One region of the Sporosarcina sp. FSL K6-6792 genome, then DNA from elsewhere that is predicted to be linked to it. Evidence: riboswitches for the same ligand, from Rfam matches in the RefSeq annotation. Region 1 holds a riboswitch; each other region holds the start of a gene.
What was found. Region 1 has a riboswitch for cyclic di-GMP ahead of MKZ26_RS18430 (sensor histidine kinase). Riboswitches for the same ligand answer to the same signal wherever they lie in the genome.
Positions count from the first base shown of each region.

Region 2: linked by a shared signal. The riboswitch ahead of MKZ26_RS02190 (response regulator) and the one ahead of MKZ26_RS18430 (sensor histidine kinase) in region 1 are both predicted to bind cyclic di-GMP.
Region 3: linked by a shared signal. The riboswitch ahead of MKZ26_RS07465 (methyl-accepting chemotaxis protein) and the one ahead of MKZ26_RS18430 (sensor histidine kinase) in region 1 are both predicted to bind cyclic di-GMP.

Region 1 covers NZ_JBBOSA010000001.1:3,798,046-3,808,354, reverse strand. The annotation lists gene MKZ26_RS18465 (GTP cyclohydrolase II) at 44-799, shown strand; gene ribD (bifunctional diaminohydroxyphosphoribosylaminopyrimidine deaminase/5-amino-6-(5-phosphoribosylamino)uracil reductase RibD) at 792-1,892, shown strand; gene MKZ26_RS18455 (5' nucleotidase, NT5C type) at 1,905-2,477, shown strand; gene MKZ26_RS18450 (hypothetical protein) at 2,435-2,731, shown strand; gene MKZ26_RS18445 (hypothetical protein) at 2,980-3,624, opposite strand; gene MKZ26_RS18440 (hypothetical protein) at 3,689-4,462, opposite strand; gene MKZ26_RS18435 (hypothetical protein) at 4,502-4,924, opposite strand; cyclic di-GMP riboswitch class II at 5,324-5,405, shown strand; gene MKZ26_RS18430 (sensor histidine kinase) at 5,521-6,666, shown strand; gene MKZ26_RS18425 (response regulator transcription factor) at 6,666-7,310, shown strand; gene MKZ26_RS18420 (hypothetical protein) at 7,747-8,151, shown strand; gene MKZ26_RS18415 (S-layer homology domain-containing protein) at 8,260-10,309, opposite strand, start outside.
Region 2 covers NZ_JBBOSA010000001.1:463,811-474,119, reverse strand. The annotation lists gene MKZ26_RS02235 (hypothetical protein) at 43-1,086, opposite strand; gene MKZ26_RS02230 (methyl-accepting chemotaxis protein) at 1,717-2,541, opposite strand; gene MKZ26_RS02225 (hypothetical protein) at 2,839-3,342, opposite strand; gene MKZ26_RS02220 (NUDIX domain-containing protein) at 3,726-4,166, opposite strand; gene MKZ26_RS02215 (hypothetical protein) at 4,751-4,954, opposite strand; gene MKZ26_RS02210 (hypothetical protein) at 5,051-5,356, opposite strand; gene MKZ26_RS02205 (manganese catalase family protein) at 5,560-6,420, shown strand; gene MKZ26_RS02200 (hypothetical protein) at 7,560-7,682, opposite strand; gene MKZ26_RS02195 (hypothetical protein) at 7,979-8,377, shown strand; cyclic di-GMP riboswitch class I at 8,582-8,667, shown strand; gene MKZ26_RS02190 (response regulator) at 8,698-9,066, shown strand; gene MKZ26_RS02185 (YolD-like family protein) at 9,566-9,829, opposite strand; gene MKZ26_RS02180 (hypothetical protein) at 9,920-10,306, opposite strand; gene MKZ26_RS02175 (transcriptional regulator) at 10,306-10,309, opposite strand, start outside.
Region 3 covers NZ_JBBOSA010000001.1:1,569,658-1,579,966, reverse strand. The annotation lists gene MKZ26_RS07515 (amino acid ABC transporter substrate-binding protein) at 1-839, shown strand, start outside; gene MKZ26_RS07510 (amino acid ABC transporter permease) at 826-1,527, shown strand; gene MKZ26_RS07505 (amino acid ABC transporter ATP-binding protein) at 1,563-2,297, shown strand; gene MKZ26_RS07500 (ASCH domain-containing protein) at 2,425-2,772, shown strand; gene MKZ26_RS07495 (hypothetical protein) at 2,781-3,224, shown strand; gene MKZ26_RS07490 (RNA polymerase sigma factor) at 3,483-3,992, shown strand; gene lepB (signal peptidase I) at 3,989-4,777, shown strand; gene MKZ26_RS07480 (YpdA family putative bacillithiol disulfide reductase) at 4,898-5,887, opposite strand; gene MKZ26_RS07475 (M15 family metallopeptidase) at 6,426-7,115, shown strand; gene MKZ26_RS07470 (GNAT family N-acetyltransferase) at 7,261-7,731, shown strand; cyclic di-GMP riboswitch class I at 8,241-8,326, shown strand; gene MKZ26_RS07465 (methyl-accepting chemotaxis protein) at 8,437-10,176, shown strand; gene MKZ26_RS07460 (SDR family NAD(P)-dependent oxidoreductase) at 10,176-10,309, shown strand, end outside.

The DNA.
Region 1 (10,309 bases):
AATTTTGCATGATAACCCAAATTTAAATAGAAGGAATGATTGTATGTTGAATTTGAAACTGGAACCAAAAATCCTTGACGTATTGAAAGATAAAATACAAATGATCCCCACAGATGAAGGCGCCATCTACTTGGTCGGACCAATCCAACTCCCTGTCAATCTGCATGGAGAAACAGTTGTTTTTCAATGGTATTGCTGGCTTAACCGATGCCAAGTAACGGACAATTACTTAGAAATTATCGAACAGTTGTCATCTGCGAATTTGGCGGAATACCAACAGTCAAGCGTGCTCGTCTACGGAGATTTCGAACATGCGGATGATGCGTTAATTCGCATGCATTCAATTTGCCATACTGGCGATATATTTGGTAGTAAAAGATGCGATTGCGGCTATCAGCTCAAGCAATCGATGCAGAATATTGCGGATCACGGGACGGGTGCGCTGTTTTATTTAGCGAATCATGAAGGGCGTGGTATTGGTTTATTCAGCAAAGCAATGGCCTATGTGTTGCAGGAAAATGGCTACGATACAGTGGAAGCCAACGAAAGCCTTGGTTTTGTCGACGATTCCAGAAATTATGATGATGCAATTCAGGTACTCAAGACGCTACGTACAAAACCTGTTAAGCTCATGACAAATAATCCAAAGAAACTGGATGCGCTGAAAAATGCTGGGCTTCCTGTATCCGGAAGAGAACCTTTATGGGGCGATAAATCAGAGTTCAATGAAGGTTATTTGCAGACAAAGATTGATCGTTCAGGCCATTTAGATGAAAAAGGAATTCATCCAAATGACTAATCATGAATTTTACATGAATTTAGCCCTAAGCAATGCGCGCGCAATGAAAGGACAGACGGATCCAAACCCACTCGTCGGTTCGGTTATCGTCAATGACAATCGAGTGGTTGGCATCGGAACACATTTAAAAGCTGGAGAACCGCATGCGGAAATACACGCCATTCGGATGGCTGGTGATATGGCAAAAGGCGGCACGATTTATGTGACCCTTGAGCCATGCTCACATTACGGGCGAACGGGTCCTTGTGCACTTGCCATTGTTGAAGCTGGGATTAACAAAGTTGTTATCGCTACGCTTGATCCAAATCCTGTCGTTGCCGGTAACGGTGTCAAGATTTTGGAAGATGCCGGAATTGAGGTCATCGTCGGCATAATGGAAGAGGAATCTCGCCAGATGAATGAAGTATTTAACAAGTTCATCGTCGAACAAAAGCCTTTCATGACGATGAAAGCAGGAAGCACATTGGACGGAAAAATCGCAACACATACTGCCGACAGTAAGTGGATTACATCCAACGAAGCTAGGCATGACGGGCATGTACTGCGCAATGAAAATATGGCTATTTTAGTTGGCGTCAATACAGTAATTGAGGATGATCCCGAATTAACTACACGGATCCCTAATGGAAGGAATCCGATTCGCGTCATTTTAGATTCCACACTGCGAATTCCACTGGATTCAAAGGTCGTTACCGACGGACAGGCACCCACTTGGATTTTTACTGCACAAGAGGTTGACCAGGTAGCTAAACAGAAGCTAGAAGAACAAGGCATTTTAATCTTCCCAACTTCCGGAGTGAAACAGGTGAACCCAAATGACGTCGTCCGCATTCTTGGTGAAAAGCTTATTTCCTCCGTCTTGATTGAAGGAGGCGGTTCCATTCATGCTGCTTTCCTTGAAAATCAGCTGGTCGACAAAGTTGAAATTTATATCGCACCTAAATTAGTCGGTGGCACCCATGCACCCACATTTCTTGAAGGTACAGGCGTAGAATTAATGCGGGATGCTATAGACTTGGCGGATCTTCGGATTACCCCCGTCGGCAAAGATTTCAAGTTCACGGGCTATCCACGGTATACCGCAAATGAATAGAGGTTATGGAAAATGAAATTCGGTTTTGACATAGATGATACATTGATTAATTTAAGGGAACATGCTTTTCAACTTTACAACACGAAGTTGAATCGGACAGTGGCGGTGGATCTCTTCCACGCGTTGGATAAGGTTGAAATTCATGAGCTTTTTGACATGACTGCTGAACAAGGTAGTCAAATGTGGAATCGTTCATTGGAAGAAATCTATTTCACATCGTGCCCTCCCTATCCAGATGCAGTGGAAACCCTGCAAAGGTTGGATAGAGAAGGTCATGAAATTTATTATATTACGGCGAGACCCGACATGCATGGCAAGCGTACAATCGAGTGGATGATTGAAAATGGGTTTCCTGTTGACAAAGATAAGTTTTATTACGGCATGAAAGACGAAGACAAAGTCAACATCATCAAGGATCTGAACCTAGACTATTATTTCGATGACAAGCCTGCGGTTCTTGAGACGTTGAGGAATCAACCTATTAAATTGTTTGCCAAAAGCCAGTCGTATAATCGACACCTGGATTTCCCACGGATTACTGATTGGTCGGAGTTGTTTGGTTTGCTGATTGGCGAGAAGAATTAGGGATTGTTTTAGGTGTTAGACATAGAGAAATCCAGCCATTTGTGAATTTGGCTGGATTTTTTTGTTGTTCAATTGGTGCCGCTGTTTCCGGTTCAGTTGTTAGCTCAGGTTTCGTTTCTATATTCGATTCAGATGGCAACACTGGTTGTGTCCCCCAATTCCCCACTCGAGAAGAGTCGGATGAGGTATATGATTGGTTGACGGGATATATGATCGGTTGCGCGGCGGTTATGATCGCTTGGCAGGATATATGATCGACAGACGGGTGGTTATGATCGGTTAGTGGGATATATGATCGGCAGCCCGCCGGTTATGATCGGTTGGCAGGATATATGATCGGTAGCAGGGTGGTTATGATTGGTGAGAAGAAATAGGGATTGTTTTAGGTGATAAACATACAGAAATCCAGCCATTAACGTACTTGGCTGGATTTTTGTCGTTCAATAGAGCTTGATTGCATCTGATTTGCAGGGATTCATTGTCACTAACCCACGCCTGCAAGTTATTCTGAAGTCGGCTCCGTTATTGGCGCTGTTTCCGGTTCAGATGCTGGCTCGGGTTTCGGTTCTGTATCCGATTCAGATGGCAACACTGGTTGTGTCTCCAATTCAGGTTCTGGCGTTGGCTCCGGTTTCACTTCTGCCCCCGGCTCTGGAGCTGGTTCCGGTTTTACTCCTGGTTTTGGTGTTGGATTGATTGGAGCCGCTGGGTTTTCCAAGTCTTCGATGGCTTGCTTATGTTCTGCATCCAACTCGGCAATAATCGCCTCTTTTTCTTTAGTGAGGTCGATTTCTATATTCGCTTTTAAATTAGCGGCGAATTTCTGCAATTCACTTGTACGGATTTGTTTTTGTTCTTCAGTGAATTTCGCCAATTCGTCTTCGGCACTTTGCTTAGCTTCTTGCAAAGCTATTTTCAACTCGCCCATAAGTTTGTCTTTTTCTACAGTAATTGCCCCGGATATTTCTTGTTCAGATACTGTCCTCTTGGCTCCAAACCAATTTATTAATGAACTTCCGGCATCCTCGCCAGCAAATGCATTATTCATGCCGCTTCCTAGACCTATCGTTAACAGGAGAGCCCCGAGTAAGAGGCCTATCTTTTTAAAACTGAAGTTACTTTTATACCTTTTGAATTTATTCGACATAGTTGCACCTCCATTTAAAACAATAAGGACCTCACTGGATGAGGTCCTTATTGAGCATTAGTACTTATTTATTAATGCCATCTACCAAATCTTGCATTGCCTTTTCAGCTTCAAGTTGAAGTCCTTTTACTGTGAAAGTAATAAGTTTTTCCTGTTCTTTAACTAAATCATTTTTCATTTTAGTGATTTTAGTGCGGAGGTCAGTAATTTTCGCGTCGATTAAACCTTTAATTTCAGTAACGGTTAAACCCGTTTCCTTATCTAATTTAGTTTGAAGATCTGCTTTCGCCGCATTAATTGCATCTTCCAAGTCTTTAACAGCTTGATTAGTTACGGCTTTTACGTCCGTTTTAACTTTTTCATTCGCGGCATTTCCCGCAGCTCCTGTGTATTCCCCTAAATCATTTTTCGCATATTGAAGGGCGTCATCACCAGCTTGATTAATTAAACCGTTAGCAAAATTGGATAAGCTATCAAATTGACCAGACAAATAAGTGTTGATATGTGCTTGTTCTTCTTTTATTGCATCAATATGTTCTCGGCTTAGTGTCTCAGTATTTTTGTTTGCTACACCTGCTTGGGCTACGCCCTTTGCATTAATACTGTTTGTAGCATCTGTTTTCAGGCCATTATATTCAACCGCCAATCCGTCAACTTTACCGCCAGCGTATGCTGCAACTTGTTCTGCTACATTTGTGGATGCCTTCCCAAATTGCCCGTCATACCAATTTTTGAGGTTTGTGCCTGCATCTGTTGCACCGAACGCTACTCCTGCACCTGTTACGAGTCCAAATACCATTGTTCCTGCGATTACTTTACCTTTTACTGTTTTGAACATTTAATTATCCCCTTTTATCATATTGGTTTGTATGAGTGCTTATTCGCTAAATACGTCCTCTACCATCTGATCGAATTCCTGATCAATTTGTGCTTCAATGTTCTGCTTGTCCACGTAATCATCGAAGTTTACGTTTTCAAGTTGGACAACCGTAGCGTTCAGACTATTTATCGTGTCAGCCTGATACTTTTCGATGCCAGACTCCGCTTCTTTCACCTTATCGTCGCGGAAACTTCCCAATGCATCATCAATGCTTTTTTTTGATTCTTTCACAAAAATATTGACCTCTTTCAAGACCAATATCATACCGGTTGCAGTAGCTGCACCCAACTTTTCGCTTTCTTTATGGAATGCATTCTTATACCATTCGGAAAGGTTCTGTCCTGGATTGCCACTTGCATAAATTGTTCCTGCGCCTACTAAGAGAGTAAACACCAGAAAAATCCCAAGAATTTTTTTCAACGTGAACACCTCTTTAGTATGTTTCATACTTCTTCATTCAAAAATCTCCTCCAATAACTTTTTCGGCTTGTTGCCGTTTTTGTAACTACTTTTAGTATAGGAGTATTCCTGTCTGGCATCCTCACTCTAAAGAGTAATTTTCTAATATCGATTGTCTACTTCGGTTTTCTACTTTAGTGGAGAGCCGGTGCACTTTTGTACCAGTTCACATCTACTTCGATGAACAGCTCTATCTTATAGAAGTAACCTTGTATATTGATTTACTGATGGGCAGTAAGTAACTGAAAAGTCTTAATTCGCTAAAATACAAGTTAATAACAAAAAAAAAGAACCTCTTCAACCGCAGGAGATGACGTCATATTCAATGTAATTTGGTTATACTGAACTATATAAAAGAATATAATTTACGGAAACTGTGAAATACATCCTCTATATGGGCACCTGGGATGTATGGAGTTATTGGTGCAACCGACCTAATTATACTTGGACATTATGTTCAAGTTGATTGGGTTTTTATTATGAAATGAGAGGGAGTGACAGTAATCAGAAAGATTCTGGCTGATATATTAGAAGGATACACTCAGAAAGCTTCTACTTTGGATTTGGTACAAGCATGCGCTAATAATAACCCCATCGAAACGAATGATACCTATCTAGATACATTGAAGCACGGTATATCGCTGTTCCACCTAATGGATAATTCAAGCCCTCAAATGATAATGAAAGAAATAATAGCATTTATCATCAAGCTTACACATAGTGATGAAGCATTCTTTTGGTTAACGGACGTAAATCATCAAAATAGCTACCTAGCATCTTCTACGAGTAATCCCCATATTGAAACTGGCCTAAAAAAAGAATGGAATACTATACGTCTGGAGAATGAACTGTTTGTCAGTAAAATTAACGAGGATTGGTACGGGATGAAAGTCATTAGAACCTCCACTACTATCGGAGTTATTGGCGTTAAGATTTCCGGTTCAAGTGAGGCTAGAGAAACATTACTCTTCAATCGCCCTTTTGAGTTCTTAGCCGAACTTAGTGAAATAATGCTCGAAAGAATTCATACAGATTCAATGAAGGAGCAAATGATTGTAAGTAAGGAACAAAATCGTATCTCCAATGAAATCCACGACAGTGTTTCGCAAAGATTGGTCGGTATTGTTTATTCTCTGCACAGTTTGCAAACAAAAAGTAGAGGTATGACTAGTACTGAATTGAATGATGAATATCAATTCCTTTCACAATCTGCCAACACTACATTAAAGGAACTACGGTCGACGATATACGGTCTCAACTCGACGAAGAATGACGAAAAATCTTTTCAAGTTTGGCTGCAAAACTATTTTGACGAGTACGCACGGTTAAGTGATATACGAATTGATTGTCAAATAACGGGTGATGAAGCTTTACTATCCAGCGAATTAAAACAAGCACTCTATAGAATTATTTGTGAAGCTTGCGGAAATGCCGTTCGCCACGGCCAGTGCACGGCTATTGAACTCAGATTATCTATACTGGACGAGAAAACTGTATTGGAAATTCATGATAATGGAATCGGAATTAATTCGCATATATCCGAAGGCCAGCAGGAAAAAGGAATCGGTCTTTTCAATATGAGACGTCTTGTCAGTACTTTGGCAGGAACGTTTTTGATAAGTGGATTACACGGGATAGGGACAGAAATACAAATCGAAATTCCAACCGCAAAAATACTTGAGAAGGTCCAGGTGATTGGCTAATGCAAATTGTTATTGTCGACGATCATCCATTAGTAAGAAAAGGATTAACATCTATCCTTACTATAGATGGAGCAATTGAAATCCTAGGTGAAGCAGCAAATAGAAAGGACGCGCTAACTCTATTCCATGACACTACACCTGATTTGGCGATAGTGGATCTTCGCTTAGCTAATGAATCCGGTTTGGAATTAATTACAGAAGCGAAACAACAAGGAATAACCTGTAAATTCGTTGTGCTAACTTCATCGACGGAAGAGCACGACTTTAAACAGGCAAAAGAAATAGGAGTCGATGGCTATATATTAAAAGAGGCATTACCTGAAGAACTGATCCATGCCCTCGGAGTTATCGGCAGAGGTAGAAAGTATTATGATCCAGGGGTGTTTGATTTGGTGATAAAATCGAAGGAAAGCCCTTTTGAAAATGATAGGCATATCGAACAGCTAACACCGAAGGAAAAGGAGATATTACTCGAACTCGGGATGGGCCATTCAAATAAACAAATTTCACAGGCTTTATATATTACAGAGTTTACTGTAAAAAAACATGTCAGTCAGGTATTAGCAAAGTTAGATCTGGCCGATCGAACAAACGCGGCATTGTATGCCAACGCTAAGGGCTTGGTGGCGTATAGTGTGAATTGAATGTATGATATGTGCTAAAAACTCCCATGATTAGTAACTTCGTGGGAGTTTTTCTGTTGAATAGGTTTTTAGTAATCCGCTTTTCCACTCGAATAGAGACTGACGAGAGAGATATGATTGGTTGATGCTGTAACTTTATGCTCGATTGGCTTTAGATATAATCGGAGAATATCCGATATGCTCGGTCGGCCAATAGATATGATCGGTTATACAACTGTATGCTCGGTCGGCCGATGGATATGATCGGATGATGCAACTTTATGATCGGTCGCCCAAATATATGCTCGGTCATGCCGCATTCAACTTGTTTCCTGTTATTTTTCCACAGGCCAAACTACCGAACAAACACAGATTGGTTGGTTGGTGTTGAATAGGATGCCTTGCACTCCTCTATAATTGAGTCAACACTAATAAGATTACGATGATGGATGCTTACATGATTGAAACGCTTCGTGGCAATGGCTTATCAGATGATGAAATCATTACCAAAATTGCGCAGAAAGATATCGACTTTTGGGAGAACATGAAACCTGCTTACGATTTCAATGAACTTATTAAACTTTATGATCAAGATCCGCAAAAGTTCTTATCTATACTTTCAAATGGATATACTGTGAAATTCATCACAATAAACGGGTTGCATAACTTATTGAAACTGAAATTCGATAAAATCAAGGACCACGATTATCAACTTACGGATAGCGGCATCTCACACCTAAAAATTGAGCAACGAATATACCCTGTATTGAAACAGATGTTATCTAAAAACTGGGTTATTCACGAACTATCTGAGCAAAATAGCGACCAGCCGACTAAAGATATCAGTATTCTACTTGTGTGAGACACCCATCTTCACGTTTCATCATAGTTACCGCTTTTCGAATTGATAATAAAAAGTGCCTTCAGACTTTCAAACTGAAGGCACTTCACTATCAAAATATGACGAAATCTATTTCACCTTAATTACATTACCGAATATCGCATTAATCCCTTGGTGATTTTGGACGGGTGAATTATTATCGTGAATGAGTTTGACTGATAAATTACCTAAAGTGTTTAAATTCACTGGAATTGAATTCGTTACATTTGAAGAATAGTTTCCAGTATATAAATAGATGTCATCTGTATCATAGTTCCCGTTGCCGTTATTATCCAAATAATAGATACTTTGATTTGATCCACTAACCGTGGCCACCGAAGCATTGATACCTGTAACAAATACATTTGGATTTGCATTAGAATTGTAGACAGGAACAACTGAAGCAATTACATTTTTGTTTAAATGCTTACCATCCAGCATAATTTCTAAATCGTTCACATCCAAATTCCGAACAGCTTCATTAAAACTAAGCACTAATGAAGTACCATAAGCGTCAATATAGGCCTGGCTCAATTCCGGACCATATTGGTAACCGCCATATAGATAAATACTTTCCACTGCAGCTGATGCAATTGCGTTGTCTGCATTGTCCCGAATGCTATTGATGGAGAATAGCGCTTGTTTACTTGCTGGAATTCCAGTAGATGGGATATGGATTGTGACAGTAACAGTTGTTGCTTTATCTACCGCCCCTGTAAAATCAGTTGTCACAAAAGAACCCCATGGTAATGGGCTATTGTCCCATGTATAGTTATTCATTTCTTGCAAAGAGATCAAGTTTACGCCACTATCAAAATCTGTCACAGTATAAGTGACTGTTTGCTCAGCTCCATTTATTGCTGGATTGCTCTTGATTGCGCCAATAACGGGGCGAGTGCTATCCGCAGACAATGTATTTTGAACACCAAACGGCAGCATATCTGTTTTATTCGGATTTGGTGTGCTCGCTTTATCGACAACTGTATAAGCAGGTAGATGCAATTGATACGCTCCATTTGGCAAGTATCCAGAAATTGTCAACGTATTAGTAGTAATCCCTGCATTGCTAGAGTTCAAGGAAACCAGAGTAGATTTCCCCGTTTTCTGATCAATAACTGTCACGGAGTTCTGTCTACCTAGTACAATATCCTCTGTAAAACTAGCAACAATTTTGCCTTCCTTATACTCTACTGATGTCAATACAGGTGCAATAACATCCTTGCTTAGCGTAATGTTAGATGAATAAAGCGCCGTACCATTGCCGACAGTATCCTTGACATCAGCATCAATAAATAAGATTGCATTATAATTATTAGTAACAGGTAATCCTGTACCCGTTAAAATCACTGTATTGGCATTAGTACCCGCCGTCGCAGTTAGGTTTGTCACCGTTCCGTTCGAATAAACCAGACGTGCTCTTCCCGCGAATGAAGTAATACTCATATTTTTATCGTACGTAATCTCTACTCTATTTTCTCCTGTAACATTTACATTCGTCACAGTTGGCGCAACTGTATCTGCGGAAATTGTCACTGTTGTTTCTAACGGATTTGGCGTTAGAAGGTTGTTATTATAATCCTTAACATTCGTCAATTTAATTGTGGCAGTTGTGCCTGCTATGACCTGGATGTTAGAAGTGACATCCAAACGATTTGGATTCGTAGGATTATTAGCAACAGTTGCTGATCCATTATTGACATAAGCGACGACTCCAGCGGCATTCACTGGTTCGTCGAAAAATAGAGCAAAAGAATTCGTAGATGTCTTCGCAGCCGCTGATCCCGAAACGAGTTTCGGTGCTACTTTATCATTCGCTTTAACAATGGCAGTATGCTCCTCGAACTTTTCACCGGTTGCTGCTTTAATTGTTGCCACTGATTTGAACGCATACTCGCCGTCAAAGACCCAATTTGCAGTAATCGTCAATATTTTACCATCTTCGGACAATGAGCCATTCAGTTTTCCAGGGTTTACTGTTGCGCCCGTGACCATTGTAAATGCCATATTTTGAACTTCACCTGAAGTGTTTAATATCGTTGACTTCATAACAGGTGTTGCAAATTTAACTTCAACTTGTTTCGCGTTAATCGCTGTCACCTCGGTAACAAAACGATCATCCGCTGCATAGCCAAATGTGATG
Region 2 (10,309 bases), 3.3 Mb from region 1:
CCGAAAAAATGAACGAAAATTAAATCCCAATCCTTTTTATCTTTATAACACTAAACTTCCTCTATATCTTAACTCTTCGACTGATAAATGATCTGCTTCGCCATCTAAAATATGTTCCACATCTTGTAGCGTTTGTGACATTGAAACAGCTTTACCTTGTTGTCCTGTATATGCTTCTGCTACGAATAATGGTTGTGTGAAATACGCCTCTAGTCGCTCTCCGAGATTATATGTCTCTAACTCGACTGCAGGAATTTTCTCAATCCCATGCACAGCTACTACTGAACGTAACTCACGATATCGGCGAAGTAATTTTTGTGCACGTTGTCTCAAATTAAAGTGACGTTGGTCCAAGTCAATCCCTTCCAAAATAGATGAAGTTGAATAAATTGGATGTATAGCTGGGTATTGGTGTCGTGTAGCCAAGTCTGCATCTAATTGCCACAATGTTTCAAGTGGACCATATGGCATCTCTTCATCCACAGCTTCTCCAGAAAGATCAACAAGAATTGTTGTGATGTTTTGAACTCGTTCCGCCACTAATCGTTCTTGCAAATCTAATAGTTCACCAGACGAATTAAAACTCTTGTCTGAAATAAAAATTACATCTCCGTTTTGTGAAGTTAACTTTAAGAATGTCTCGTCGATTGTCGCCGTCACTATATCAGCCAATTCAGTCGTGCCTTCAAGTTCCGGATGATTCGTTGTTGGAAGTAAAAAGACCGTTGTGTAATCACTCTCTTTAAAACGGTGCATTAATTCAGCTAAAATAACAACTTGCCCCATGCCTGGACGAGCCACCAATCCAGTAGTACCTCCTTTTACAAGTGGTGCAAAAAAATCCAATGTTTTAATTTTCGTTTCAATCACATTCAGTTTCTCCCCTCGAATTATCAAGTCGTCTACTGAACAGTTAGCAAGTATTGCGAGACCGACTAAAGTGCGGACTTCTGCTTTTCCTAAATCGATTTTACCTGTGCATAAATTTGACACCGTAGCAGGTCGAATTCCAATTGATTTTGCTGCGGATGTTAAATTCGGCACCTTTCTTCTCAATAATGCCACGTTTAATCGAATATCATCCATTTTAGAATCCCTCCTCCGTTACTTTAAACAGTAATTTATTTTACTCCCAAACGCAACACTTATTACTTTTAAAAATAAAAGAGGCCATCTATGACCATCTTCTACTGTTCAATGAACGCACCTGTTGGCTTAATAAGAACTAACTTTCCAACTCAATATATCCTTTAGTTGCTTCCACTTGTTTCCTTCTCTTCTCCGTACAAACATACATTGAGCAGTAAAATGCTTTCCATTTATTAGATTTCTTTCTCTCCCTAAAACTAAAAATTCAAATTCATTTTTCGACTAGTGAATGAAACAGTTTCAAAACATTGTTTAGGTCATTAGATATGTTTGTAGACATCAGGTTTATCAATATTTGAATGTACCGTATAACCCACATAATCTTTAGACATATAGCTCCTGATTTTCGCGCTGGTCTGATTTTTCTAGCACCGCAATCTTTACTGTGTAGACATCAATTTGTCCGCTTTAATATCTAACAGTCTTAAATATAGATGATCCTATTGTCACATCCGGCATCCTCCATTTCACTCCCTTTCGCTATTTTTGAGCAAAGAAAAAGAACGCCCAGTGGAACGTTCTGACTTGTTGCATATTATTAATTTACAAATAAAATACGCTAGTTTACTACTTAGTAATACCTTCAAATTCCTTCATTGTCTCATTAATTTTAGATTGAGTTGAAATAACCGCCCTTTGCGAATTCTCCGTTACTTCACTGACCTTTATTACTTCCTTTGTAATGTTGTCTACGTTGGCATTCACTTTTTTTATTGCACCTTCGACATCACCAGCCAATTTTCGAACCTCTGTTGCCACCACATTAAAACCGAGTCCATGTTTCCCTGCTCGAGCCGCTTCAATAGCTGCATTCAATGCCAAAATATTAGTTTGCGAAGAAATGTTTCGTATTGATTTAGAAACTTCACTTATTAAATTGGTTTGTTCCTTCAAAGATTGAAATGCTTTTATGTTCTCCGTAGAGTTATCAGTAACCATTTCCCCTAAGTCCTCAGACAACTTTTTTAATTGAGAAACTATTTCTATCGTTTTATTTTCGCGTTCTGTAATATTTGTTGCAATTTTAAGTACAGCATTTACTTCACCTTTATCGTTTAGAACGGGAATATAAGTAGCTTCTAGGCAAAGTAAATCCTTTGCTTTACTAACCCTATGAATCTTCTCTTGAAACTTTTTGCCTCTCCTTAGATTATCCCATAGCTCAGCATATTCCTTACTATTCCGGAATTCTAAGGTGCAAAATTGTTCATGTGACATATTCTTCATTACGTTGACACTATACCCCAAAGTCTGTGCAAAGTTCTGATTTGCCCAAATAACCTTCCCATCCAAATTGAATTCTATCATAGCTAAATTAGATTCTAGTGAAGCTAAAACCGCTCTTTCATTCAATACTTGGGTACTAATATTAATATTTGTAGCAATGTTCATGTTCATGTGCCTACTTCCTTTATAATAGATTTCCTATTCTTAAAAACATAATAGAAAAGAGTGGAATTACAGATTTTATTTCCCATAATAATTCCTCTACACTATACTACTACAAAGGAGGACGAAAGACCTTTTTATCACCTTCAAGTATTACGGTACCAAATTACCTAACTCATCACTTCCACCATCATCGACTCAACACAGCATCTGTTTACAAATGTAAAAAACGCCCGAATGGACGTTTTCACATTAATAATTATTCAATTTCACTACTTTGCAGTTTGTTGCTGCTGCGCGTTACGCATTTACACTTTTGGCTTTGCGACCCTGTCTTGCATGTAATCTTTTCATCGCAAATCTTGCTATTGGCTGTGCAACCAACAGTTCAATCCAAAATGCTATACCAAAGTTTCTTGGCCAAATGTGAAAGAAATTTTTAAATGGTTCTAGGCTTATTTGTTTCGTACCAACCCAAGTACCGATAATCGATAGAATAATAGATAATACCGTAACATTCAATAAAGTATTCAATAGAATTCTGGCATTAAACCCATCTGTTTGTCCCACGAATTTTGGTATCAGCTTACCAACAATCGGTCCCGCAATCAATCGTACTGATAAAATTACGATTATCCACATAAACGGAATAATCTTTAATGTATCTAGATATACCTCTTTACTGAAGCCACGTTCCAACCCTGTAATAATAGGGGCGATTGTGTTTACTGAAATAATTGAAATGATTAATAAAAATAATATACCTTCTCTTCCGTTTCTAGGTAGTCTTGTTTCTCCATGCATGTTTGTCATCTCCGCGAATAATATTTCAGATGGCAGACGTATCATGAGACATATATTTTTGGTTAATGAGAAAGCCAATATCTCTACACACTGATTTACTAATCATAGCATTTTCTTCAAATGAATGTCACCTCTCCGTCAGCCATTCCACACTCCTTATTTTTGGATAACCAGACTAATCGCATTGCTATCCTAGCCTTATACCATCTCTATCTTTCGGCTTTCGTTTCGCGTATGCAGCATGCCGTCAACGGTAGATTTGTTTTCTTTTCCCTTAATTAATAGAAAGCCACCAAACGCATTGTTTGCCAGTTATCTTTTGGGAAAGTAAAAGAACGCCCGGTTGGACGTTCTCCATTTGTACTTATTCTTAGCGCTGAACCTTAACGTATAAACGCCAAATCTCTCTCAGCCAAAGCATCTTTCAGCCAGCAAGGATGCATTTTTAACAAATCTGCTGGCAAAGCTTGTTGTTCGAAATATTGAATATCGAGTGATTCCGAAGAATTGCATCGAAGTTCTCCGCTTATAATTTCAGCTAAAAAACAGGTTGTTATAAAATGAACTATTTTTCCTGTAGGGTATGAAAACACCTGTGAATCTGGATCAGAGTAAACACCGATTAGCTTAGTAATTCGTATATCTAAATTCGTTTCTTCCTTCATTTCCCTAATAGCTGCTTCGGATACTGTCTCCCCGATCTCTACATGTCCTGATGGGATCCCCCATAGCCCCACATCAGCTCTCTTCTGCAATAATACTCGATTATCTTCATCTAAAATAATAATTGCGACTCCTGCTTTAAGTTCGTTAATTTCCTTCATTTCAATTATCCCCTTAAGTAATAAAATAAGGCTGATTGAGAAAGTTTCAATGCATCATATGCTGAAATTTTCCCCCTCGAACCTTTTATGTCAATAGGCACCTTATGCAACCTGTAAAAGATACGATCCTTGGTTTCAGACGTTTATAAACAAAACCCTAGTTATAGTTCTCCAATATATTGATTTGATGGACTATAAATCATGATACCTATAGTACTATTTAAATTCAAGAGATACTCCAAGAATTCATTCAACGCCAATCAAAATCTCGCGAACACACGTAATTGCATCGTTAGCCATGAACCTCAGCTCCTCGATTCGCTGCTTGTCGCTGAATCTGGGCCAAATAATAAATGCGGGGTTTGAATCGGATGGTTACTAAGCTGTTGGGTTGGGTTGGGTTGGGTTGGGTTGGGTTGGGTTGGGTTGGGTTGGGTTGGAACTTCTGAAATTGTTTAGTTGGCCATTGTTGCATCGAGATTACAGGTCAGGTTCATTCGGTGTAAGCAGTAAGCTAGCCCACGAAAACACTTGACTGAACGTAAGAAAAGCACCCCGCAGGATGCTAAATAAACTCATAACTTTTACCTGTTTGAAACAAGAAAACGTTGTACCATAGCAAGATTATATCCTTTTATATAGGAATTCCCCGTTATATCTTGATGAATATGTTTATCTTGTATCATTTGAGTAACTTTTATCGACGCTTCTTCTAGACTATTTGCAGATAAGTTCATAATGAAAGTTTCATCATCATTAAAATGAAGTGTTATCTGAAATTCAAGCATTTTCTCACCTCCCGCAACCGATGTTATCAGAAATATAGGTAAACTAAAAGTTAACACTCGTATGTAATTGGACTGTCGCATAGTTCTACATACAAATTATCGCACTCCCGACTTGCCTTTAAGTTTATCTTCTTTATTCTCTAAGAACAATATCTCGACGTATTTGGCATTTCCGACATTTGCATTACGATGTAGTCTTTCAAGCGTCGGATGGGACGTGCTTATCCAAGAGTACTTCTTCTCCTCAAGAATCCAACGAAGAACTTCTATCCCTCTCACATTTCCAACTACGTGGATACGCTCTTGAATTATCCTTAACTTCGTTTCGTATCTAATGACTTGTTGGAGATGCTTTCTCCTTCGAAAAACATCTCTAATCCTTTCAGTTTGATTGATTCCCATCGACTTTTCCTACTTGGGTGCCCCATTAGCTGTTTTCGGGCAAAATAAGTGCAAAGACTAAAATCCAATAATAAAACTAAAAACAACCGTTAAGTTGAATCAGTGTCCTCATTTTTTCCGATAGACGATTATTTTGATTGTGAATAAAATTTTCATTTTGCTTGATACTACGTTAGTAAAAATATATAAATGAGGTGCTAAATGTGTATTACTACAAAGAAGAATTGATTAATCCCGTCACTCCTCCCGATAAACCCGACCCTGAAGCTGCAAAAGTGATGCAAGAAATTCTAGGTGGGCATTTTGGAGAAATGCGTACCATGATGCAGTATTTTTTCCAAAGCTCCAACTTCAGAGGTAAGGAAACACAATATCGCGACTTACTTCGTGGTGTGTTTTTGGAAGAAATCGCTCATGTTGAACTTGTCCAGAATACAATCAATCAATTGTTAAATGATTCAGGTAAATCTACTGTACCAGGTAATGCCGGCGTCGATCAAGCACCTCTCGATGATGCTGTCAGACACGCAAATCCTCATCACTACATTATTGGTGCTCAAGCCTCTCTCCCTGTAGATGCTGCTGGGAATCCTTGGAACGGTTCTTGGGTTTATAGCCATGGCAATTTGATTAGTGATATGCTCGATAACCTGGTGTTAGAATCAACCGGTGTCTTGCAAAAAACTCGAATTTACGAAATGAGTTCTAACAAAACATTTCGAGAGACATTAGCTTTCCTAATCGTGAGAGATAACGCACATCAGAATGCGTTTGCAAAAGCTTTGGAAACGCTGGGCGTTGATTGGGGCAAGCTGTTCCCTGTCCCGAATTACGATATCAATAAATATCCTGAATGCAGAAAATATGTGGAGTTAGGGTATCATAATGCCCAGTTCAATTTCAGATTAGACCCAACTAGAATCGGAGAAATTTTCCAAGGACAGTCCCCTAGCAGAAATAAGGGCGAACTTAAAGTTACTCCTCCACCTGCTGGATTCCCAGTTCCTTTACTACCTGACATGCCAAATGAACATAGTCCAGGTATTCAAGACATGAATAACTAAATTCGATTAGTCCCTATATTAGGGACTGATTTTTTATTTCTTCGTGTAACTAACCTCATTAGGTGTTGGTTTTCCAACCTGCCATGTAATGACTTGCTTCTTGAATCCATCACTAGGCTCTTGATTTCACCATCTATCCAACCCTTCTGCATTCTTTTCACTCATACCAGCACCTCCATCCCTTTCAACTCATCCGCAAGCTGCATAAACATTTTCATATCCCCTGCATGAAGCGTCATATCAAACTGTAATATTTTTCAATTCATCACGCTGAAATACCCCAATAAGATTCTTCTTCGCGAAATACACCTCATATTACAAAAGAACATAATGTCACAATATATAAAACCTAACAGAACTCAGACTTATAGGATTGTTTCCAACCTGTCACCGATCCGTAACTGACTAACCTATAATTAAGCAGATTTTGTAGTAAACTCACATTAGATAAAGTCAGAATGGAAACTATCAATAGTAAGTTGCTGCACCACGTTTAACACTTACTCACAAAATGTTTGGCATGCCTTAACTGCTGACGAATATACGGATCGTCCCATTGCTAGCACTCCACATCCAGTCCCCGGCGCGTCGTTCAATATCTTTCAGCACCTCGAACAGTAATCGGGTTAAAAGTTTGATTTTTTTATATGAGGTCATTCAGTTATCTACTTCGCTTTTTGGTCAGACTATGCGGACCCACTTATTGCACTAGCTTGTAAATTTGAAATAAATTCCTAAAAAAACACTTTTAGTTATAGTATCTATGGTACAATCTTTCCATAGGGGGGGATATCCATGAGATACATTCTAGGTGTTATTATTTCTATTCTTGTAATAGTTTTACTACTTAAACTAATAGGCGTACTATAAACAGTCACATTATCTTTAAACTAAAAGTCAGTGTTTTTTTCCAGGTTCTGCTTCTATATCGCTTAGGTGCCTGGGGAAAGAAATTGATTCCGTTATGATAATATCTAGTCCTCTTCTTAATTTACTGCATTCAATGGGTCTCCCGTTTCCTCGTACTGTGCGTTAAAGTAAAGAACTGTCAGCCTGCAAAAAGCCATTTGTGGTGCTTTCAAATTCCTGTAATAAATCCCTATCTGTGTGATCCTGCGTATTAGGCGCATTCATGAATTTCATAAATGCATATTCTTTAGTCCGTAGATTTGGTTCGCCTCGTCTGAAATTTCATCCACACTTTCCGCTGCAATGACTTCGATATACATTTCTGTTGCCTTTTTATAAGGAGTTGACTTCAAGTCGTTTTCCTCCACGTTCACCGCTACCAAGCCTTAATACTCGTTTTTATTACATTCGCAATAAAATTGTTTAATAAATTCCCATCACATCTGCTACATATTTTGGTCGAACTGCGCACTACATTTTGATGGCTTTCTTTGCAATTTCACTTTGCAAAAAAGAAAGAATCCTCAAGGAACATTGAATGTAATAAGCTAATAAAAAGCACAAAGAATATTAAGGTATAGCCAGTCATACATTTAATCAATGTTGTTGTTTGTAATAGATATCAAAGTATTACAAAGGGAGAATAGCTATGAGCGTTGAGTTTGTTTTACTGGCACCAACAGCTCTTCAAGTGTTTAAAGCAGGAGAGTCCAATCCCAAAAAAGTAAAGCGGATTGTTTATGGGCAAGCTACATCTGACGCAAATGGTATAGCCACACTTTATTTTACAGAAAACGGATTATCTACTGGCATTCCATTATTAACAACTATTGACTATGCTGTATCAAGCGTATATTCTACAAATTCTTCGATAAATGCAAGACCGAGAGTACAAATGCGAGAAAAGAATGTTGCTGCAAAATTTGTCTCTGCTAATGTTACAAATAATAGTAGTATAGTAGTACTAGGAATTAATGTATTAGGTTCAGAAAATCCAGTGAGTGGGATTCTTGTAGATTTCATGATTTTAGGTAGCTTTGATAGTTAAGTGAAAGCGTCAATAAGTTTGAAAAACGTGGATTAACAATGGTTGTTCGAAATTTCCAGGCAAAAATCTCAAGATGACTGTAATAAAGACTGCTGATTACTTGGTCTTTTCTTCTCGGACTGTGCATGTTGCCTATCCAACTATTTACTTACTAATCCTTTGTATTAGACTCTTTCATAAGATTGTTCTATCAAAGTATGGTAGCTTGTATATAGGCAAACTTATCGAAAGGTAAGGACGCAAAGCCAAGGACCTAATACAATTATTTGTTATGGCAGCCGGTTACCAAGTGTATTGCTTTCTATCACTTGTTAAAAAGGATGAGGATCATTTTCAATAAATCAGTAATGCTCGTAGATGATTCAAAATTCATGAGAAATCTATTAAGAAAGATTATCGTAAGTAACGGTTATTATGTCGTAGCTGAAGCTGGGAGTGGAGAAGATGCTGTGACTCTTTATAAATCACACTTCCCTAACATCGTTTTATTGGATATCACTTTACCAAATATGAACGGTGTCGCTACGCTAAAAGAAATTAAGAAAATAAACCCCAATGCTCGTGTTGTTATGTGCTCAGCCTTAGGGACTCAAGACTTAATAATTGAGGCTTTAGAAAATGGAGCCGCTGACTTTATCGTAAAGCCTTTTTTTGATGGACTTATTACCCAATTAAATAAAATCTATTGAAAAACATAGTACACTAACATAAAAGACCACGAAATTATGGTCTTTTTTTCATTTCATTTCAAATGTACAGTTCGTGTTAACGAAATCACTTCACCTGCCCATGCATCCAACCAATATAATAAACCCCTAACGAGAGTAACAAAGAAGAAATAATGAATGCTCAACCTTCAAACGAGGTCATCCTTTCTTATTTAAACTCCGTTTAACTAACACTGAATTGTTTGATATATTATAAATGAATACAAGATTCAATAAATGTCAATCTGGTATTATCAAAGATACAAGATTTAAAAGGCGACCTCTTTCGAAATGTCGCCTTTACTCCGTCTAATCTTCCGCAATCTGCACATCGATTATACCCTCTACTGGTCTGCGGTCTCTTCCGAAAGGACTATCAACTGTAATCCACATCGACTCAACATTTTTTCCTTTATGACACCCATGTAAAAACCACATTCCCTTTTTTGCGCAACTTCTATTTTGAATGTTTTCTAGCATTTCATTTCACACTCACAATATTATTCATGTTTATTCTTACGTTTTCAAAACCCATTTGGAAAGATAATTTACCTTGTTGGCCATCGACTTCTGTAACGATTCCTGTAACTGACTCATACCTCTTTTGAGCATATATCGTAACCTCTACCTCTATGTTAAATTCTTTTGATTCCCCTATTCTTTCGCCGATTTCAAGAAAATCAGTTTCTGTTAGTTTTGGTCCTGCTACAACCTTTGATTTTGGTGGTTTTGGAATTGCTGTCATTTTCATCATCCTTTCTGTTCCAGTCTTTTATTTCCGCTAGGTGTTCCCTAAACATCAGTGATATGGCCAATTCTTCAGCGCTCTGATTAATCACGTTGTAGCAACTCCCCATGTATCCTGACTTTCCACCATTGCAAAGTAAACAGATATCAACTCTTCCGTCCTGTTACGCAACCGTATATTCATGTAGCGTCTCTTATCCTCGTAGCCATTTTGGATAAATGCATACTCGGTGAACGTGCCATCTTTCCCTCTTTTAATCAACTTCATATTTTTTCTTCGTGCATAATTATTTGTTTCTTTTAATTCAGCTCGAACCGTATTTAACGTACTTTCAACGATATAGATATAAGGTCCTTTCAATTTGAACGAACTTGTTTCAATCACTTCTCGGTCTCTCTCCAAGATGCTTATAATCATCGGTAGGTAAATCATTTTCTCGAAATACGGTAAGGCGTCTCCTAGGATTAACGGCATTAG
Region 3 (10,309 bases), 2.2 Mb from region 1:
TGAAGAAATTTAGTTTACGCGTAATTCTACTATTTACAGCAATCATTTTACTTGCTGCATGCGGAAACGCTAATAAAGGAAATACAAGTGGTAGTGAAGAGTCTAAAGGAAACAGTGATTCAGGAAAGAAAACGGAAGATTTACTTGTGAAAATACAGGATGAAGGCAAGTTAACAATCGGGACAGAAGGAACATATCCACCATTTACATTCCATGATGATAAAGGGGAACTTACAGGTTTTGACGTTGAAATCGCAAGAGAAATAGCGAAACGACTCGGGGTAGAGCCTGTATTTCTAGAAACGCAATGGGATGCGATTTTCGCAGGGCTTGACTCTAAACGGTTCGATATGATTGCAAACCAAGTAGGGATTCGTGAGGACCGTATTGAGAAATATGACTTTTCGGAACCGTACATTTCATCATCTGCAGTCCTCATTACAAATACTAGTAATAAAGATGTGACAAGCTTTGAAGATATTAAAGGGTTAAAGTCTGCGCAGTCATTAACGAGTAACTATGCAGACACTGCAAGATCTTACGAGGCTGAAATTGTGGGTGTTGAAGGATTTAACCAAGCTATTGAGCTCATCAATTCCAAACGTGTAGATGTAACGATAAATGATAATTTATCTTTCTTAGACTTTATGAAGCATAAACCAGATGCACCTGTCCAAATTGTGGCGACAGCAGATGACGTTTCACAAAGTGGTTTAATGTTTAGAAAAGGTAATGAAACACTTGTTAACGAAGTAAATAAAGCACTAAATGCAATGATTGAAGACGGAACATACTTAAAAATCTCCGAGAAATGGTTTGGTGAAGATGTCCTTAACTAATATTTTAGCTAACCCAGAGAAAGTACAAAGACTTCTAGATATTGCCCTAACATCCCTTTGGCCATTGCTGGAGGGAGCTCTTTACTATACGCTTCCTTTAACGTTTCTTTCTTTTTTCTTTGGAATTATTCTTGCAGTATTAACTGCGTTAGGAAGAATATCAACAAGCAAGCCGCTACAAATTATCGCAAGAATTTATGTATCTGCAATTCGTGGAACGCCTTTACTCGTACAACTATTTATTTTGTTTTTCGGATTGCCAACGGTCGGAATAGTTATAGATCCATTTCCAGCCGCCGTCTTCGGATTTTCATTGAATGTAGGGGCGTATGCTTCAGAAGTAATTCGCGCAGCAATACAGTCGATACCGAAGGGACAGTGGGAGGCAGCACATACGATTGGCATGAACTATACTCAAACGCTTAGGCGAATCATTCTACCGCAAGCAACGAGAGTATCTATCCCGCCTTTATCGAATACATTTATTAGTCTTGTGAAAGATACATCGCTGGCATCGCTTATTTTAGTGACAGAAATGTTTAGAAGGGCTCAAGAAATCGCTTCTGCAAACTATGAGTTTTTATTACTTTATACTGAAGCGGCGATTATCTATTGGCTCATTTGTTTTATCCTTTCCTTAATTCAAGACAGAATTGAACATCGGCTGGATCGATATGTGGCTAAGTGATAAGTTGAAAAAACAACTGTTAGAAGGTGCAAACTATGATTTCAATAAAAGGCTTGTATAAAAAGTTCGGGGACCTTGAAGTGTTAAAGGGAATCGATTTGGATGTGAATAAAGGAGAAGTCGTAGTTGTCATAGGTCCATCAGGCTCTGGTAAAACGACACTACTTAGATGTTTGAATATACTGGAAGTCCCGACAGCTGGGACTATAACTCTTGATGGCCACGAAGCAGACTTTTCTAAACGTGTGGCAAAAAAAGAAATTGACTATTTTAGAAGTGAAACAGGTATGGTGTTTCAGAATTATAATTTGTTTCCTCATAAGACTGCTCTTGAAAATGTGATGGAAGGGCCAGTCATCGTAAAAAAAGAAGCTAAAGATGTAGCACGGAAAAAAGCTGAGAACTTGTTAAATAAGGTTGGATTAGGTGATAAGTTCGACTTCTATCCTTTTCAACTATCAGGGGGGCAGCAGCAGCGGGTAGGGATTGCAAGGGCGTTGGCATTGGAACCAAAAGTAATGCTGTTTGATGAACCTACATCTGCGCTAGATCCTGAATTAGTCGGTGAAGTGCTGCAGGTCATGAAAGATCTTGCCAATGAAGGAATGACCATGGTTGTCGTTACACACGAAATGCGTTTTGCACAAGACGCAGCCGACGAAGTTATTTTTATAGATAATGGAAAAGTAGTTGAGCGAAATAAACCGAGCGAACTATTTACAAATCCAAAAGAAGAACGAACCCGACAGTTTTTGAACTTAATTTCATAACTAAAATATACGAAAAGATAGCCGATACGCTTGGTTATCTTTTTTGTCTCAGATCGAGAACCTCGCTAAAATTGTTAACAATAGTTATGATAGAGGAGATGTTATTTTATGAAATGAGGCGATTTACATGAGTGAACAATCAAATGTAGTACTACCTAAAAAAACGTGTACGATTGAAAAGCTAGTTACGATACCCAAAGATGTTAAAAAAGTGCTGAATGGCGAAAAGACAGCTACTCGCCGTAATGGTGTTTATGCAGATCTTGGTGAAATTATGGTACTCGACGGTAAAGAGTTTAAAGTAGATACAATTTATTCACAGACGCTCGGCGAAATGACGGACGAACATGCACAACAAGAAGGTTACACAACGATGGAAGAATACAAACAATCTATTCTCGCGATGCATGATAAAATGCCATGGTTACCGACGATGAGTGTTTGGGTGCATGAATATAGCCCAGTAGAGAAATGATGTTCTGAATGAATTCAGGAATCTATGGCGCGATTGTCTTTTTGCATGTTATCAGTGCTGTCCTTGCCATAGGTCCATTATTTCTATTGATGCCGATTATTAAGCGAGTGCGTGGCGTTGAAACGGACATTGAGCAAGTCTACTTGTCTATTATCAATGTCATCATTCGCTTGGTCATGCATGCAGGACATGTTCTCGTCTACACGGGTGTCCTTCTATTGGTATTTGGACCTTGGCCATGGTATACGTCATGGGTAATCATGACGCTTGCTGTTTTGCTACTATCTGGAGTTTTCCTAGCAAGAGGATTCACGGTTGTGCTACGAAGATTTAAGAATCCAGATGCTGATAAAAATAAGATACTTGATCGTTTAAATGGTACTTCATGGCTCTATATCGGCCTTATGCTAATCATGCTCTGGCTCATGGTTCAAAAACCGATGCTTTGGTAGATAACCCGCGATACATAGGAAAAGACGTGCATCTAACTGGTGCATGTCTTTTTTGATATTTAATTCTACAAGCATTTTGCCATAGATTATGGCAATCGATGAAACTGTCATGGCAAGTACGCGAACTGTCATAGCGATCGTCAAAACTGTTGGGATGAGTCAACCTATAACCACTTGTAGGTAAAGCAGGCACATTATTTCATATTTTCGACTCCTTTTTGAAAGTAGTTCGTCTAGTAATGGGGAGGGGGCGGGGCAGTGGAGCAAAGTCTAGAACAGCTTTATGTAGAATATAGTGATCGCATTTATCGATATATCTTTTTACAAGTCCGTCAGAAGGAGTTGGCGGAAGATCTGACCCAAGAAACTTTTTATAGAGCGTTCAAAAATATTCATTCGTTTAATAAACAAGCTAGTATGTTGACATGGCTATTGAAGATAGCTAGAAATGCTACGTATGATCATTTCAGGCGGAAAAGGATCATTCGATTTTTCAGTCTTGATAAAGATCTGAATGTGGATACAAGCAATCTTTCGCCGGAAGATGAATTACTGAAAAAGGATATGACTGTAAGGTTGTACAATGCGCTAGCTAGTTTGAAGCCAACCTATCGTGACGTCCTTATTTTACGGAAAATCAACGAAAGCTCGATCAAAGAAACAGCATATATCTTAGGGTGGACTGAGACAAAGGTGAAATCAACAATGGTGCGGGCATTTGCTGCGCTGAAAAAAGAAATGTACAGAATGGAGGGGGAGAACGGATGAATGACTTCGATGAATTTGATGGTGAGTTTAACGAGTTGAAGGATGTTGATAGATTCGAAACTGATCGAATGATTAGCTTGGAGAAAGTCATTGCTAAAAGTGGGAAAAAGAAATTTAACATGCTCCCACTAATTTTTTCTAGCTTTGCCATCTTTGCTGTTGGACTATTTTTAATGATGACGATTAAAGAGTATACATCTGAAGTTGAAAGTCAGAAAACAATCATTGATGATCAATCCGTCCCCGAAATTCCAATTGTCGAAGTAGATTCAAATATGATCACTGTAGAATACGGAATAGATAATATGGACAAAGGAAATCACGATTATGAAACAATAGGTACTGGAAAAAGAATTGTAGTAGAGCCGGGAGTCTCAGGCTTTCAACGCGGGGACGTTATTTATTTTACAACACCGAAGTATTCAAATGGAAATCCAAATTTAAATTTAGCAGGAAATTATATATCAAGAGTTGTGGGCTTACCAGGAGAGAGAATTGAAATTAGAGAAGGTCAGCTATATATTGATGAAATGAAACTAGAGTCTTTTTATTCATTTCCAACCGTAAGAGGAATGAATAAGGAAAAGTATTTTGAAACAGTCGATTCTCAAAATTCCTCTATGACTGAAGAGGATTTTGAAGAAAGCATGGATGCCATTTTAGTACCAGAAGGCACAGTATTTGTGCTGGGGGACCAGTGGTGGAGAAGTACAGACAGCCGTCACTTCGGACCTTTATCATTAAGCCAAGTGGAAGGGAAAGTAATAGGATATGGAATTGAATAATAAAATAATATGCCTGATAGCCTATTATTTAGGGGATCATAAATAGTTTAAATTTAAATCGTCTGTAATTGAAAAAAGCTCATCAAGTCACATTCATTGTGATTTGGTGAGCTTTTAACATCATAAGTTACTTTGAACATAGGACAGACGTTGTGCAATTTCATTTGCAATTTTCATGCCATGAAAGCGTCCGTCTTCAATGTAAACACGATTTGTAATGCCACCCGTTACAACGCCAGAAAGAAAAACGTTCTTGACATTTGATTCATATGTCTCTTGATTAAATGAAGGAACTAATGAAGAGAGGTCAGTTTGAATTCCAATGCTTTGAAGCAGTGAAATATTGGGTTGATAACCGATGAGGGAAAATACATAGTCATTTTGAAGTGTAACTGTTCCGTCAGAAGAGTTTATGCGAATAGTTGATTCATCGATAGCAGCAATACTGGAATTGGGATGAAAATCAATTTTTCCTTTTTTAAGAAGGTTACGCATATCTAATAACAACGATGGTTTAATGCCTTCTAAGACTGTTTCTCCGCGATGCACAAGTGTAACATGCGCTCCGTTACGATAAAGATCAATAGCCGCTTCAATTGCTGAATTTTTACCACCAACAACTGTAACATGTTGTCCATAATAGAGGTGACCTTCTTTATAGTAATGTGATACCTTCGCTAAATTATCTCCGTCTACACCTAGTTGTCTTGGCGTATCGAAAATTCCTGTTGCAATAACAATCATCTTCGCTTCGTAAGGAATGGTGTTGCCATTACGATCTTCTGTGTGGACAGTAAAGGATGCTGCATTCTTTGAAATAGAATTAACCTTTTGATAGCACTTAATATTAATTTCTTGTCTCTCAGTTACAAGACGATAATATTTTAATAGTTCAGTTCGATTTGGACGTACATCTTGAGATAGGAATGGAATGTTGCCGATTTCTAAGCGATCAGAAGTACTATAGAAAGTCATGTGTAATGGACAGTTGACAATGGAATTGACAATCGCCTCTTTTTCAATAATCACATAAGAAAGTCCTTTTTCTTGTAGGGCAAGACCCGTTGATAAGCCACACGGGCCACCGCCAATAATAACAACATCATACATACAATAAATATCCTCCTTAAACTTTTACATAAACAATGGTTAAAAGCATTAATTTTTTTAGGAATGTTGCATGCGTAAATAATGCAACAATGCAGTATAAGCCTTACCCGTTAGTATGCTCAGACGAGTGGGAAGAAATACTGGGAAAATATAAACTAAGAATAAAATTCATTTTATACTTCGCTTGAAGGGGCCAATTCTCAAGTAGCTAAAGAAATTGTTCAAGAATTACTCTATCGTGGATTTCTTTAGATCAACGCGATTCCTATGTATGTGTTCAAGTATTGCTTGTACAAATTTTATATAATGTAGCATCTGTTACAAAGTGTTGTTGGAATGTCCATTTATAATTGTGTGCGTGTAAGAATAAGGGGAGGGACTTAATTTTCTGAAAACTATTAGAAACCATTGGGTAAATAATGTATAGTAAGCAGTATCCGTGATCGTAAGTGAAATCTGAAATCTATTTGCTTAACTATTGGAGTGACAAATCTTTGGTTGTTGTAGGTAACCCAAACGAAGGGAAAGAGGATATTTTATGAAAGACTCTAGAAAAGTTTTAATGAGTGATCCATTAGTATTCACAATTCTTGCACTGCCTTCCAGAGAGCCATTTATTGACCTTATTGGCTTCGATTCAGATATCGTTGTGGACCAATCTCTTTCAAACAGGAGTCAATACTTTTCATTCGTCCGACTTTCAATAGCGAAGAAACTATTCTTAGCTAAAAAGTATCTTCCGAAAGATATTCATTTTTTTATTAAAGAGGGGTATAGATCTTTAGATATTCAAGAGATAGCTTTTAAGCGTTCTTTGCAACGGGTAAAAGAAAAATTTCCAAATCAAGATTTATCATATTTAATTGCCGAGGCATCTAAATATGTAGCACCTCCTCATGTAGCTCCACATCCAACAGGTGGTGCAGTGGATTTAAGCCTAATTGATTCGAATGGTTTCGAATTGGATCTTGGTACGCCATTTGATGCTATACCACACGAGACTGACAACGCGACTTTTTTTGATGCAACAAATATCTCTGTAGAAGCCATTCAGAATCGTAAAATCTTGGCACACGCTCTTCGGTCCGTTGGCTTTGTTAATTATTTTACGGAATGGTGGCATTGGTCATACGGCGACAAATACTGGGCTGTAATGAATAACGTAGATCAAGCACTTTATAATCACGTTACGGATTCAGAGTTGTTGGATTTAGTGCAAGAGGTATAACTGGAACGAAAGAAAAGTTAGAAACCCGTATTATACGGATATTTGCATGCATGTATGTATAAAATTATTGAAATGTTCGTCGAGATAGTTATTTTATAGTGATAACTAGGTGGTTAATACAACAAATTGAAAGAAGGTAAAATGAATGGACCTAATTATCAAGAGAACCAAAGAAGTTGAAGCACGGCGACTTTTAGAAATACAAACAGAAGCTTTTTCAGAGGATTTAATAAGATATGAAGACCACGACACCAACCCAGTCAATGAACCTATTGAAAAATTACTTCGGAAAATTGAAATCTTCATACATTACACTATTTGGCTTGACGATGAGATTATTGGTGGTGCTGATATTCGTGATTTAAAAGAAAACAAGTACCGACTAAATAGAGTTTTTTTATCTTGCGAATATCAAAATAAAGGTCTTGGAAGCAAGATAATGAAACTAATTGAAAGCGAGTTTCCTACTGCTATTGAATGGAGTTTAGATACACCACATTTAAACACAAGAAATCATCATTTTTACGAGAAATTAGGATTCAAAAAAGTAAGACAGCATCAAATTACTAGCAAGCTTTTTTTAATTGACTATGTGAAAAAGATAGGAAGTAATTAATACTTTTACTTAACTCCCATGAAAATTAAACGCCAAATTTCACAAAATCAGCAACTCTAAAAGGAACTTAGCTCTTTTTAAAAAGTAAGAGTGTAGCTTCTAGTAGAAAAAAGGGCAAATAGATTTGATGAAACAGAATAAACAAATAGATAGGTCGAGCAAGCTATTCGCATTTTTATATAGCGTTTTCATAGCAGCACCTTTCTATAGCATATCAGGCATTTCTTCTTACCTGGAAGTATAAAAGTTGAAGTTGCCAGAAATGAGAATACTTTTGATATTGAAATTTCCAGCAATGCTATCCTTGAAAAGAATTTGATGTAACAATTTAAAACAGTGGAAAATAAATATGGTCGGGGGAGTAAAGGCACTATTTTTCTTTTTTTACCAATGACTATATACTAGTTTGGGTGTTTTGAAAGCAGGACATTAAGCGGTGTCATTATACTACTCTATGAATCTTTTGGTACTTCATATTGCCATCTATTAGACTATGTGGTATATTTTTTGATGGTTATAGGCAAACCTATTGAAAAGTAGGGACGCAAAGCTACAGGTCTAAAGTAATTATTACTATGACGGCTGAGCTGCTCAAGAAACGCTAGATAATAGTCTAGTTTTTTTATTTGCCTATTTCATTGTGAAATGGGCCTTTTTTCATGTGTAAAGAAAGATACAAAAATTGAAGAGGAGGAAATAATTATTATGCGTTTTTTTAAAAACATATCATTAAAGTATAAGCTTTTACTTACAGTTTCTATTATTGTTTTAGCACTTTTTACTGTTCTAACGACACAAAGTATTTCTCAATTGAACGGCCAGTTAGAAAATGACCTAGAACAAGAGTTAAAAAGTGTTGGCTTATTGACAGCCATGAACCTAGATTCCGAAGATATAGATGGTCTATTGAAAGTTCAAGGGGAAGACGATCCTGAATTTTTGAAAATGCAAAGTACCTTGGATGGCATAAGGGAAGAACAGGGAATCATGTTTTGGAGTTATATATGGGAGATGGAGGATAATGGCGTCACTCCTATCGGCTATACGGAAAATTTGAATGAAGCGTATGAAGCGGGGGAATTGTTTACTGATCTTGCTCCTGTTCATGTAGATACTGCTAAGCTTGCGATTAAAAATGATCAATCAGAGGTAACAAGCATCTTTGAGGACTCATTCGGATCATGGCGAACAGTTTTCAGCCCTCTTAAGGATGAAAGCGGAAATACAATTGCAGTGTTAGGAATTGATTATTCTGCGGATTATATTGATACCATCATTAAAAAAAGTGTTACAAAACAGATTATTATTGCAGTAATCGGAATTTCAATCTTATTAGTATTGCTGTATTTTACAATTGATCGGCTTCTATTACCACTTAAAAAAGTGGTCATTGTTGCAGACCAAGTGGCAAATGGAGAATTGAACGATGTTGATCTCCAGATTACAAATGATGAAGTTGGACAACTTTCACAATCGATAAAAACAATGGTTTCAAATTTGCAACATGTCATATTAAACATTAGAAATACATCTGATCACGTTGCATCATCAGCCAATCAGCTAACTATGAATGCGACAGAATCGTATATTAGTTCAACAAACGTTTCGAAAGAAATGAAGAATATCGCTCAAAACGCTGAAACTTCTTTGGTGATGACTGAAGAAACAGCAGCTGCAATGGAAGAAACAGCAGGTGGCATACAACAAATCGCTGATTCAGCCAATACTGCTTCTGAATCGTCTCTGACAGCCTCAATTGCTGCTGAACAAGGAAATAAGGTTGTCCAACAGGTGATTGATCAAATGCAATTAATTAATACATCTGTAGAACAAATAGAGGAAACTATTAATGGTTTACATGCTAATTCTAATAAGATTAGTGACATTGTGAACATTATTACTGCTATAGCAGAGCAAACAAATTTGTTAGCACTAAACGCTGCTATTGAAGCAGCCAGAGCTGGAGAGCATGGTAAAGGATTTGCTGTCGTTGCAGATGAAGTAAGGCGTTTAGCTGAACAATCATCTCAGTCGGCTAAAGAGATTTTCCAACTAATTCATATGATTCAAACGGATTCTAATGCCTCTGTAACCGTGATGGAAAAAGGAAAAGAAGACGTAAGAGTGGGAATGGATTATACGAATGAAGTAGGCGAGATATTTAAACGGATTGTACAATCTGCAGATGAAGTCGCAGATCAAATCCGGGAAATTTCTGCTGCATCTCAAGAAATTTCTGCATCCTCTGAAGAAGTAGTCGCATCCGTTAATAATATTAAGAAAACATCTCAACAATCTACCGAGTTTTCATTGAATGTCTCACAAGCTACACAAGAACAATTGGTGTCGATGCAAGAAGTGAAAGAAGCATCTGCTTCATTAGGCCAAACTGCGGAGAAGCTGCAATCCCTAATTACAAACTTTAAATTGGAGAGTGAAGATTAATGGATTTAAAGCTTACCGGTAAAAATGTTCTCATTACAGGCTCTAGTATGGGGATAGGCAAGGCAATTGCTTTAGCTTTTGCTGAACAGGGAGCAAATATTTTAATAAACTATATTGGCAGCGATCAAGAGGC